Regions from separate parts of the Algoriphagus halophytocola genome, predicted to be linked through region 2. Evidence: riboswitches for the same ligand, from Rfam matches in the RefSeq annotation. Region 2 holds a riboswitch; each other region holds the start of a gene.
The links. A riboswitch is a leader RNA that binds a small molecule or an ion and turns the genes downstream of it on or off. The one in region 2 is predicted to bind S-adenosylmethionine.
Positions count from the first base shown of each region.

Region 1: it holds a riboswitch for S-adenosylmethionine, as region 2 does, so the genes downstream of both, PBT90_RS09825 (homocysteine S-methyltransferase family protein) here and PBT90_RS07240 (O-acetylhomoserine aminocarboxypropyltransferase/cysteine synthase family protein) in region 2, are expected to answer to the same signal.
Region 3: it holds a riboswitch for S-adenosylmethionine, as region 2 does, so the genes downstream of both, PBT90_RS03100 (trans-sulfuration enzyme family protein) here and PBT90_RS07240 (O-acetylhomoserine aminocarboxypropyltransferase/cysteine synthase family protein) in region 2, are expected to answer to the same signal.

Region 1 is NZ_CP115160.1:2,261,022-2,265,231, forward strand. Features, by position in the region: gene metH (methionine synthase) at 1-1,259, opposite strand, end outside; gene PBT90_RS09825 (homocysteine S-methyltransferase family protein) at 1,264-2,316, opposite strand; SAM riboswitch class I at 2,382-2,480, opposite strand; gene PBT90_RS09830 (hypothetical protein) at 2,572-3,888, opposite strand; gene PBT90_RS09835 (PAS domain S-box protein) at 3,956-4,210, opposite strand, start outside.
Region 2 is NZ_CP115160.1:1,645,942-1,650,151, forward strand. Features, by position in the region: gene PBT90_RS07230 (alkaline phosphatase PhoX) at 1-29, shown strand, start outside; gene PBT90_RS07235 (homoserine O-acetyltransferase family protein) at 153-1,208, opposite strand; gene PBT90_RS07240 (O-acetylhomoserine aminocarboxypropyltransferase/cysteine synthase family protein) at 1,217-2,521, opposite strand; SAM riboswitch class I at 2,686-2,794, opposite strand; gene can (carbonate dehydratase) at 2,888-3,532, opposite strand; gene PBT90_RS07250 (SulP family inorganic anion transporter) at 3,529-4,210, opposite strand, start outside.
Region 3 is NZ_CP115160.1:677,402-681,611, forward strand. Features, by position in the region: gene PBT90_RS03095 (CBS domain-containing protein) at 11-472, shown strand; gene PBT90_RS03100 (trans-sulfuration enzyme family protein) at 526-1,698, opposite strand; SAM riboswitch class I at 1,801-1,903, opposite strand; gene pth (aminoacyl-tRNA hydrolase) at 1,963-2,523, opposite strand; gene PBT90_RS03110 (50S ribosomal protein L25/general stress protein Ctc) at 2,607-3,191, opposite strand; gene PBT90_RS03115 (ribose-phosphate pyrophosphokinase) at 3,216-4,142, opposite strand.

The sequences.
Region 1 (4,210 bases), 620 kb from region 2:
ACTGTAGCCAGTAGAATTTTTTTCAAAGAAGATTCTTCCTGCCCTTCCTCTGGCAAAGGCATAAATGGCTCCAGGTAAGCTACTGCTTTTTTCATCACACGGGCAGATTTTACTACCTGAGGAAGGAACATCTTGCCCTCACCAAATAGGTCGCCCACCACGTTCATTCCATCCATTAGAGGCCCTTCTATTACTTTTAAGGGATTCTTCAGTTCCAGTCTTGCCTCCTCAGTATCCTCTATGATATAATCCAGAATACCTTTCACCAAAGCATGCTCCATACGCTTAGCTACGGGCTCTGATCTCCAAGCTTCATCCGCTACAGCCTTTTTTCCGGAAGATTTCACTGTCTCAGCAAAGTCCAAAAGACGTTCTGTGGCATCCTCTCTGCGGTCAAAAAGCACATCCTCTACCCGTTCCAAAAGATCCTTTGGAATATCATCGTATACCTCAAGCATGGTGGGGTTTACGATACCCATATCCATTCCGCTTTTGATGGCGTGGTAAAGAAATGCCGCATGCATTGCCTCCCGTACAGGATTATTCCCTCGGAAGGAAAAACTCACATTACTCACTCCCCCGCTGACTTTAGCCCCTGGAAGATTAGCTTTGATCCACTGGGTAGCTTCAAAAAAGTCTAGGGCATTTCTTCTGTGCTCATCCATTCCGGTCGCAACCGGAAAAATATTGGGATCAAAAATGATATCCTGACAGTTGAATTTGACCTGATCGACCAGTATTCTATAGCTTCGCTCACAGATTTCAATTCTCCGCTCATAGGTATCTGCTTGTCCAGCCTCATCAAATGCCATCACTACCACAGCTGCTCCAAATTTCTTGATTGTTTTTGCCTGCTGTACAAATTCCTCCTCTCCATTCTTCAGAGAGATAGAGTTGACTATTCCTTTGCCCTGCACACATTTCAGACCAGCCAAAATAATCTTCCATTTGGAACTATCGATCATGATCGGTATCCGGCTGATTTCAGGTTCGGATGCGATCAAGTTCAGGAATTTCACCATGGCAAATTCCCCATCAAGCATACCCTCATCCATGCAAACATCCAGCACCTGCGCGCCACCTCTCACTTGATCCAGGGCCACTTCCAGCGCTTCATCGTAATTCCCATTCAAAATCAGACGGGCAAATTTCTTCGAACCTGTAATATTGGTCCGCTCGCCAACATTTACAAAGTTGATTTCGGGTGTGAACACTAAGGGCTCCAGGCCCGATAGCTTCAAATAATTATTACTTTCCATCTTCTCAGTCCAACGTTTCTTCTAATTCTTCTTGATTTAATTTTCTAGGCTGATAATTGCCTGCCAGCTGCGCCAAAGCTGAAATATGCTCAGGTGTAGTGCCACAGCAGCCTCCTAAAATATTCAGCATGCCTTCTTTCAAAAAGTCCCTGACCTGACTAGCCATTTCTTCGGCATTTTGATCATACTGGCCAAACTCATTAGGCAGTCCCGCATTAGGATATGCACTCACATAAAAAGGTGCCTTATTAGCCAAAACTTTCAAATAGGGTCTCAATTCTTTGGCTCCCAAAGCACAGTTTAAGCCTACAGAAAGTAAGGGCACATGCGATACGGAGATTAAAAATGCCTCTGTAGTCTGACCGGATAAGGTGCGTCCAGATGCGTCTGTGATGGTACCTGAAATCATAATCGGAATCCCGCCTTCCCTTGGATCAAGCGGAATTTCTCTTTCTTCAAAAACCTCCTGAATAGCATACAAAGCTGCTTTTGCATTCAGGGTATCAAATATGGTTTCAACCAACAAAATATCAGAACCTCCATCCAATAAGCCTCTTACCTGCTCTGAATAGGCCTCTGCCAATTGGTCAAAAGTAATGGCTCTATAGCCCGGGTCATTGACATCGGGAGACAGAGAAGCTGTCCTATTGGTAGGGCCTATAGCACCTGCCACAAACCTAGGTTGATCTGGATTCTTTTTGGTAAATTCCTCCGTAATCTCTCTGGCTATTTTGGCTGACTCCAGATTAATGGCGTAGGCAAAATCCGAAAGATCATAATCAGCCTGGGCAATGGTAGTAGCTGAAAATGTATTGGTTTCTATGATATCCGAGCCGGCCTTGAGGTATTCAGCGTGGATGGCTTTGATAATATCTGGACGACTTAATGACAGCAAATCATTATTCCCCTTCAGAGCTTTGGGATGATCTGCCAGCTCCGGAGTTCTGAAATCCTCCTCCGTCAGCGTATAGCGCTGAATCATAGTCCCCATAGCTCCATCAAGGATCAAGACTCGTTTTGAAAGTTGCTGAAGTAGGGATTCCGTTCTGTTTTGCATTTTGTAATTTTGTTAATCAAAAAGCTAATCGAGCAAAACACGGAGGTGAGTACGAGGTACCTGTCCGCTCATCTGTTCCCGGATTTCCGAGATGGGAGTTAGCACCTTGTTTACAGGTTGCTAAGACGTCGTTGGGCCCTTCCCTCAGTCTTTCTCGATAAGCTGCTCAAAGTTAATAGCATTTTAGAAATAAAACAGCCTTATTAGACAAAAGGGTAATTATATCAGGCCGCAAAAGGCTCGCAGCTCTAGGCGTCAGGGCCTTACCCCAATTCCAAAGGACAAGTATGGAGCTGAAATGTAGCTGGCCATATCGACTTCGGCTAGTCTATATCTCCCGAGAGGAAGTTCATAACCTGCAGCAGCGGTAAATACCAGGTCAAAAAACTTACGCTTGGTCATCGGCAATCCATATTCTACAAAAACTTCAGGCTTGAGCATTAATCCACTGTTTTTCAGATAGCCATCGAAATACCGCTGTTCAAAAAGCTCTGCAAAATCAGGTTTATCCGTACTCAGATTCGTATATCGGATATTGCCATATCCTAATCCTGCCAAAGCTCCAATACCAAAATTCCGGTATTGAATGGGCTTGTATCCCATATTGGCATATACTCTAAGACTGTTTAGGGAATGCTTCTTAGTGGAATTTGCATCTCCACTCAAAGCCAGATTGTACAGCTCCGCACCGTAAAGCAAGCCTTTTGTTTCTCCGGTAATTTTTAGTCCCCAGTTAGAAGGCATCCCATCTAGTGGCTCCAGATCAGCTTCTTCCAAATACGCGTTAAACTTCTCTGCATGAGTAAAATGGATCCCTCTTATTAAAGAGATACCAATACCGGCGTCTTTGTAGAAGAAATTTCGGTCTGGCAAGGTAATTCCAGCTCCGACTCGTATAAAAGCGCCACTTTGAGTATTGTCAAAAGCCACCCCAGCCATCTCCCAGTTACCTTCTATAGGGCTAAACGAATAACCGAGCTGACTGATGATCTGAAGAGCCTCTGGTCGTCCGGGTAAATCAAAATCATAGGATAGCTGAAAACCAATTTCAGTTAGAAAATTGCCGTAATGCTGGCTTCCTTTTTGGATGTCCTGCTCACGGAGAATAAATCCTTCTTCAGGGGAGATTAAAAATTCCTGTAAATTATCCGGCTGCTCTTTGGGCATCATCTGGAAATTCAGATACCCCACCCCCATGGACATGTAATGAATCAACTGGAAATTTGACTCTTCTGTGAGGGCATAGCCGATATTCAGCATAGCTCTGGAGGTTCTATAGTTTATCCTGAACTGGTCAAACTCACTCACAGCTCCCCTATTATGCAGTAGTTCCAATCCTAGCACAAAGTCATTGATTCTGGCCTGATAGCCTAACCCCAGCGTGTTATACCTATTTCTAAGACCAGATAATCCCCGATCGGCTAGCATATCATCTATCTGATTCAGCTTGGCCCCCGAGGTACCAATCACCGTATAGAAGGTGGATCTTTTGGTAAGCAACTTCTGGGCAGAAGCTGAAACACTGATCAGGATGAAAAAAATCAGAAAATTAATTCTTTTAAAAAGAGGCATTGAGTAATTGATAGTTGTTTAGTCAGCAAGACTTTGTCCTTGGGGCAAAATTAATGCTAAACCGCTCTCAATTCTGATCTTTTGTATGAAGATATTCGGTTAATTTTTCATAGAGGGTTTCCGGGGTAAATGGTTTAGGTACAAAATCATTAATTCCTATTTCCATCATTTCCTCACTTATTTCGTGATAGGAAGCCGCCGAAAGCAAAAGTATAGGAACATTTTTTTTATCATCGTCAGCATGTTCCCGAATTAATCTTGCTGTAGAAAAACCATCCAAAACAGGCATTTGAATATCCAAAAGCACTATATCAAACTTTTC
Region 2 (4,210 bases):
TGGCTATCACAGGCCCATGGCATGGATAGTTACATAAATGCTAAAGCTTGTTTTAATATAGCTAATGTTTAGATCTTGATAATTAGTCAGTTATCATAAAAAAAATTAAGGCCGGTTTAAACCGGCCTTGATGGTTTGATAGAGACTAGGTTTTAATCCCCACTGTTTAGATAAAATGACTTGAGTATGTAAGCCAGCTGCTCAAACTCTATCAAAAACGCATCATGTCCCGCAGTGGAGCTGATCTCTTTGTAGATACCTTTTTTTGCAAATTGGCTGATATGCTGGGCTTCTTCCGGCAAAAATAGCAGGTCTTTATCCACACCGATGGACAGCACCCGAGCTTCGATCTGCTGCAATGCTGCTTCCACACTTTCTCTATTTCTACCTAGATCATGGGAATCCATGGTTTTACTCAAGGTCCAATACGACAAGGCATTAAATCGCTTGGCAAGTTTTTGTCCTTGGTACCTCAAGTAGGAGGAAGCTCTGAAATCATCCAGTTTGCCCGTGCCATCAGCTTGTTTGCGATCTAGGTCTGTAGGATGCCTATAAGTCAGCATGGCGATGGCTCTGGCCGTTTCCAGACCTTTTTGCCCTGCTAGCTCATGACACTCACCCCAAGAACAGTCCGACTCAATCGCCATTCGTTGCGTTTCGTTGAAACCTATGACCCAAGGGGAAGTTTTGGCCGTGGACGCTAGGATGATCGCATTTTGAAGGCTCTTTCCCAAAATATACGCCCACTCCAGTGCCACTTGCCCGCCTAGAGATCCCCCAATTAACGTATGGATGTGTTCTAGTCCTAAATGAACCCGAAGTCGCTCCAGTCCTGCTGCCAAGTCCCTACTGGTCATCTGAGGGAAATCATAGTAATAGGGCTCCCCAGTCTCTGGGTTTTCACTGAAAGGCTGCGTGGAGCCATAGCAAGAGCCCAGAAGGTTGGCGCAAATAATAAAATGATCAGCAGGATCGTAAAACTTATCTTCTCCGATCAGTCCACTCCACCATTCAGAAGCATTAGCATCCCCGGTGAGGGCATGTATCACCCAGATCACATTGGATTTCTCAGCATTTAACTGGCCGTATGTAGTATAGGCCAAGTCGAATTCCTGGAGGATTTCTCCGGACTCCAAGGTTAGTGGGCTACTTGAATGGAAAGAATTTTGGGACATGGTAATCGAAGCGTACTGACTTTTAAGGTTCATTAGTTGAATTAGATTTTATCAAATGCCTGCTGCAGGTCTGCCTTGATATCCTCGATGTGCTCAATGCCACAGGATAATCTCAGCTGGGTAGGAGTGACTCCTGCTGCAAGTTGTTCTTCGTCGGATAATTGTTGATGGGTGGTGGCTGCCGGCTGAATGATCAGTGTCTTAGCGTCGCCTACATTTGCCAGGTGGGAGATCAGTTCCAGATTGTTGATCAGGGCAGAAGCCTGTTCTTTTTCACCTTTAAGCTCAAAACTTAAAACGCCTCCAAAACCATTTCTCAGGTATTTTTTAGCTAAGTCATGGTAGGGTGAAGAGGGTAATCCCGGGTAATTCACTTTTTGTACCAAAGGATGGGCTTCCAGCCATTTGGCTAGTTCCAGTGCGTTTTCTGTGGTTCTTTGTACCCGGAGTGAAAGAGTTTCTATGCCTTGGAGTAATAGAAAACTGTTGAATGGACTCTGAGCTGGGCCGAAATCTCTTAACCCTTCCACGCGGGCACGGATAGCAAAAGCAACATTAGGAAGGCCTAGTGGGTTGTTTTCCCCAAAAACCTCCCAGAAGTTCAGGCCGTGGTATCCTTCAGAAGGTTCTGAAAACTGCTTGAATTTCCCATTTCCCCAATTGAAATTTCCGGCATCCACGATGACTCCGCCTATGGAGGTTCCGTGACCACCTATCCACTTGGTGGCAGAGGAAGTGACTATGTTTGCACCATGCTTGATTGGCTGGCATAAATAACCTCCTGCACCAAAGGTGTTGTCCACGACTAATGGGATGTCATGTTTTTGGGCTACTGCTGCGATTGCTTCGAAATCCGGAATGTTGAACTCTGGGTTACCGATGGTTTCCAGATAGATGGCTTTGGTGCGCTCATTTATTTTGCTTTCAAATTCCTCAGCTGCATTGCCTTTGGCAAATCTAGCTTCGATTCCTATTCTCTTAAAAGCCACCTTAAATTGGTTGTACGTACCTCCGTACAAGAAACTGGTAGAGACAAAGTTGTCTCCGGCCTCCATGATATTGTTCAAAGCCAAGAATTGCGCAGCTTGACCGGAAGCTGTGGCTACAGCAGCCACTCCGCCTTCAAGAGCTGCTATTCTGTTTTCGAATACATCTGTGGTAGGATTCATTATCCTGGTATAAATGTTTCCAAATTCCTTCAGCCCAAATAGATTGGCGCCATGCTCGGCAGAATCAAAAACATAAGAAGTAGTCTGATAAATAGGAACAGCTCTAGAGTTTGTGGTTGGGTCTGGTTGTTGACCTGCGTGAAGCTGTAGGGTTTCGAAGTGTAGCTTGTTAGACATGATTTTTTTGGATTTATAGTGTTAAAAATGAGGATATTAAAAAGCCCATCTCGAAGCGTTCCGAAATAGGCATAGCAATTCAGGGTAAGTAAATACCGTGTGTGAAACTTTGGTTGGATTTAGACTAATGAGTAGAGAAGATGGTCCTGTGTGCATTACATATGAACTTATAGACCCAAAAGAAAATACTTCTTTTGGCAGGAATTGGCACCTTGGACTTTCCAGGTTGCCAGAGGGTCATAGAGCCTGTCTCTCGCCTCTTCTATATAAATCCGAGCACTAAAAGTGAAAGGATACTGCAAATAAAGAAACAGGGAATTGAAAATCAAAATGATTTTCAATTCCCTGGTACAGAAAACTGAATTTTTATGCTAATTCATCTTCATTGTACCGGAAAATTGGATTGATGTTGTTGAAATCAGGTTCAATGTTAAGTAGTTCATTTACCAAGCCATTATCAAGTCCATAAGCCCAGCCGTGAATGATCGGAGCTTTTCGTTTCTTCCAGGCTTTTTGAATAATTGAGGTTTTGATCAGATCCTGACATTGTTCCATCACGTTGATTTCTACCAGCTTGTTGACCTTTTTTTCGTGACTGTCTTGAGCATCTACTTCATCTTTATGATTGTTGTAAACTTCTTTGATGTTTCTTAGCCATTTATTGATCAAGCCCAGGTTTTTGTTTCCTAAAGCTGCATCTACTCCGCCACATCCATAATGTCCGCATACAATGACATGCTCTACTTCTAGCACTTCTACGGCATATTGGAGTACGCTGAGCATGTTCAGGTCAGTGTGCACCACCATATTGGCGATATTTCTGTGTACAAAAATTTCTCCGGGGTCAGTACCTGTAATCTGATTGGCAGGTACTCTACTATCCGAGCAGCCTATCCAAAGGAATTTTGGCTTTTGCTGTTTGGCTAATCTGCTGAAAAAATTCTCATCAGTTTCATTTTGTTCTTTTGACCATGCTTTGTTCTGCAGGATTAGTTTTTCGTATGGGTTCATGATGTTTCTTGTAAGTTGTATTTAAATCCTTCTATTTGAACTTTAATATTCTTATCCACTGAAGTCGCAATAAAATCATTCAGCAATTCCTGAATATCCTGATCTATAAACTGGGCTTTTTGGGCATTGATGATGACTTTACTTTCCGGTTGGATTTTGGAAAGTTCCTTCATCAAAAGGGCTTTATTTAGGAATGAAACGTCTTTTTGCAGCTTGACTAGGTAGTTGCCGTTATGTTCAGTTACGATTACGGCTTTTACGAAGTTAGTCTTGATGACAAAGAACAAACCGAATACCATTCCTATACCTATGCCTACTAGAAGATCAGTAAACAGAATTGCTACTACAGTGATGATGAATGGAATAAACTGATCCCATCCATTTTGATACATTTTGACGAAAATCGCAGGTTTGGCAAGCTTATAACCAACTACAAAGAGAACAGCCGCCAAGCAGCTCAGTGGGATCAAATTTAGGATATGTGGGATAGCCAATACTAGCATGATCAGCAATATTCCGTGAAATACAGCAGACATTTTGGTCTTAGCTCCCGAGGAAATATTAGCCGTACTTCTTACAATCACTGCTGTGACCGGAAGTCCGCCTATCAATCCGCTGAATGCGTTTCCAATTCCTTGGGCTACAAGTTCCTTACTCGGAGGAGTGATTCTTTTGTGG
Region 3 (4,210 bases), 970 kb from region 2:
TCTTTGACCCATGGTAAAAAGTTTTCAAGGGGTAAGAATGGCAGAACCCAAAAAAGCCCCGATTCCACAAATTGTAGTGAGTGAGCACATGAGTACTAATCTGGTAACCTTTACACCGGATGACACTATTGACAAGGTATTAGAAGTCTTGACTAGAAGGAAGATTTCTGGCGCTCCGGTGGTGGATGAATCTGGTGCCTTAATAGGCGTGATCTCGGAGGTAGATTGTCTCAAGGAAATTATCAAAGGCAAGTATACCAATACGCCTAAATTCCCGGGAAAGGTAGCAGAGCACATGTCCACTGATTTGGTGACTATATCGCCAGACCTTTCCTTGTTTGATGCAGCATCTAAATTTTTGAAATACAAAATCCGTAGATTCCCGGTGCTGAAAGATGGTAAGCTAGTAGGACAGTTAAGTCTCAGCGATGTGATCAGAGCTTTTCCTAGATTGAAGGATACTACCTGGTAATCAGGCTCATTACTTGCATATACAAAACAGGCCCCAAAAGGGCCTGTTTTGTTTTACTTAGATTTTTCAAGCGCTCTCTCTACATCTTGAATGATATCATCCTGATGTTCAAGCCCTACAGATAGTCTTACCAAGCCATCGGTGATACCTACTCTTTCTCTTTCTTCCTGTGAAAGCTTGCTGTGGGTCGTAGAAGCTGGGTGCGTGACTATACTGCGGCTGTCACCAAGATTGGCAGTGATGGAGATCATCTGAAGTTGATCAATAAAGCGCTGGGCTCTGGCTACTCCTCCTTTTAAGTTTAGGGTGACCACGCCTCCTCCTTGAAGCATCTGTTTCTTGGCGATTTGGTATTGCGGATGAGATTTTAAGAAAGGGTATTTGACTCCGATGAGCTCAGAATTTCCTTCGAAGTACTCAGCTACTTTAAGGGCATTGCTGCAATGTCTATCCATCCTTACCCCCAAGGTCTCCATACTTTTGCTTAAAATCCAGGCGTTAAATGGAGATATAGCTGGGCCGGTGTGGCGCGCAAAGAAGTGCACTTCCTTCATCAAATCCTGTTTTCCCAAAATCAAACCACCCAAAACCCGGCCTTGACCATCTATATACTTCGTTGCACTGTGCGTCACAATGTGAGCGCCCCATTTGGCAGGTTGCTGTAAATAGGGTGATGCAAAGCAATTGTCCACTACTAAAATCAGGTTATGTGCTGCCGCAAACTTTCCCGCCCATTCTAGGTCGATTATCTCCAAGCCGGGGTTTGAAGGAGTCTCTATGAAAAGCATTTTGGTATTGGGCTGAACCAGCTGATCCCAGTTTTGAAAATCTGAAATGTCTCCGTAAGTAGATGTGATGCCCCACTTTGGAAATACGCGGGTCAGTAACTGATGTGTGGAGCCAAATAAAGATCGGGCAGCTAAGACATGATCGCCTTGCTGCAGTAAAGCTGCTATGCTCCCAAACATGGCAGCCATGCCAGAGGCGGTGGCAAAGCCATCTTCAGTGCCTTCGGCGGCACAGACTTTCTCGATGAGGTCACTTGAATTGGGGTTGGCATACCTGGAATAGATATTACCTTCTATTTCATCTGCAAAAGTAGCCCGGGCCTGTTCCGCAGATTCAAAAGTAAAGCTGGAAGTAAGGTATATGGGTGCCGAATGCTCCCGCTGATTTGATTTGGAGGGGGAGATCCGAATGGATTCTGTTTCGAAATGCTTGCTCATCAGTATTTAGTTAGATTTCATACATACAAATCAGACAGATTTGAGAAAATCAAACTCAAAGGCGGCAATCGAACTAAAAAGGGATTATTTGTAATTTAAGCCAATCTATAGTTCCCGCATTGGGTAGGATTTGGCACCGTTCTCCTTTTCGGGATGGTTGCCAGAGGGTCTTGGAGCCTAATCTCTCGCCTCTTCTTTATAAATCAGTTGCCTGAAGTGATGCAAATAAAACCTGTGGCTGACTGAAATCCAAATATTATCTGATCAATCGTTAAATTGATTCATAGTGCGTTCTATTCCTATAGTGCAGAAAGATAAAATCATTTCTATGGCCTTGTCCATCTGAAGGGGCAGTTCTGCAAATTCGGGCTCTGTGAACTTTCCCAATACAAAATCCACTTGACGCCCTTTGGGAAAATCGTCGCCTATTCCCATTCTTAACCTAGGGTAGTTTTGTCCACCAGTCAGCTCTTCTATGTTCTTCAGTCCATTATGACCAGCTGAACTTCCCTTGGTTTTCATGCGGGTTTTCCCAAAAGGAATAGCTACATCGTCCACTATGACCAATACATTTTCTTTGGGGATTTGCAGGCTTTTCATCCAATAGCTCATGGATTTACCACTCAGGTTCATGTAGGTAGTTGGCTTGATCAAATGGATGGCTCTTCCTTTGTATTTAAACTCAGATTTAAAAGCCAATCGCTCGCTACTCCAATGGCACCCTTGCTTGTCAGCAAGCCTATCCAAAGTTAAAAAGCCAATATTATGTCTGGTGAGTTCGTATTCAGGGCCAATGTTTCCCAATCCTACTATGAGGTATTTCATCTAGCTGGTATTGTTAAGAGTCCAAAAATAAAAAAAAATCCTGTCCGTTAGGGACAGGATTTAGTGTGATTTTAGGCTGAAGTTTATTCTGCTTCCTCTTCAGTTTTCTTGCCTCTAAGTGCTCTTGGAATACCGATAGTCACGATAGAAACGCTTGGGCTGGTTTGGATTTCGAATCCTTCTACTTTTAGATCTTCTACTTTGAAAGATTTTCCTAGTTCCAAGTCGGAAATATCTACAGTGATGAAGTCAGGGAAGTCTTTAGCAAGACCTTTAACTTTCAATACTCTAGTTTTCAACTCTAGTTTACCACCTTTGGCAAGACCTGGAGAGTTTCCTACTACTTTAACTGGGATTTCAAATTTGATAGGCTTGTCATCTGCGAAAGCTACAAAATCCGCATGAAGTAGAACTTCACTTACCGGATGGAATTGTGCTTCTTTCAATACCGCTTTGATGATGGTGCCTTCGATGTTCAACTCAACCAAGTGAACTTCTGGAGTGTAGATCAATTCCTTGAAAAGGATTGCAGGTGAGTAGAAGTGAATCTGCTCTTTGATACCTGGTCCATAAACGACGCAAGGAACATTGCCATTTTCTCTTAGCTCAGTCAGGCTCGCACTGTCGAGATTTGCTCTTTTAAACCCTATAACCTCTAGTGTTTTCATATGTATTTGTATTAAAATTGGTTCTTAAATGAATAAAGAACTGATAGATGTGTTGCCAGTCACCGCATGGATTGCTTTGGCGTACAGGTCAGCTACTGTCAGTACTTTGATTTTTGGAGATTGCTGCTTTGGGGTGATGGTGTCAGTGATAACTAATTCCTCTAGGGGTGAATTATTGATGTTGTCATAAGCTTTGCCAGAAAGCACCCCATGAGTGGCTATAGCTCTTACTGAAGTGGCTCCTTTGTCCATGACGATCTGCGATGCCTTGCAAAGCGTCCCCGCAGTATCGACTAGGTCATCCACCAATATTACATCTTTCCCTTCCACGTCACCGATTACCTGCATGGAAGCAATCTCGTTGGCCCTTTTTCTATGCTTGTCACAGACGACCATTTCTACTTCGAAATGCTTGGCGTAAGCCCTGGCTCTTGCTACTCCTCCTACATCTGGAGCAGCAAAAATCATGTTCGGAAGCCTTAGCGAATTCAAATAGGGCACAAAAATAGCTGATCCATTCAAATGATCCAACGGAATGTCAAAAAAACCTTGAATTTGCCCCGCGTGAAGGTCGCATGCCATAATCCTGTCAGCCCCTGCAGAGGTGATCATGTTGGCAATCAACTTGGCTGCAATAGACACTCTAGGTCTATCTTTTCTATCCTGTCTGGCATAGCCAAAATAGGGGATTACAGCGCAAACCTTATAAGCACTGGCTCTTTTGGCAGCGTCTATCATGAGACAAAGTTCCAATAGGTTGTCTGAAGGCGGGTTTGTACCTTGAACTAGAAAAACTGTACAGCCTCTGATGGATTCGTTGAAGCTGGGAGAAAGCTCTCCGTCACTAAATTTGGAGAGGGTGAGGTCTCCGAGTTTTTTACCATAGCTTTTGGCGATTTTCTCTGCCAGGGATTGGCTGTTTGTGCCGGAAAATATTTTTACTTCGGACATGCTTAGCTAGTTTTTCAGGAAAGGTTTTGAAAGGAATACGGAGCAAAAGTAGTAATTTTTGACTGGAA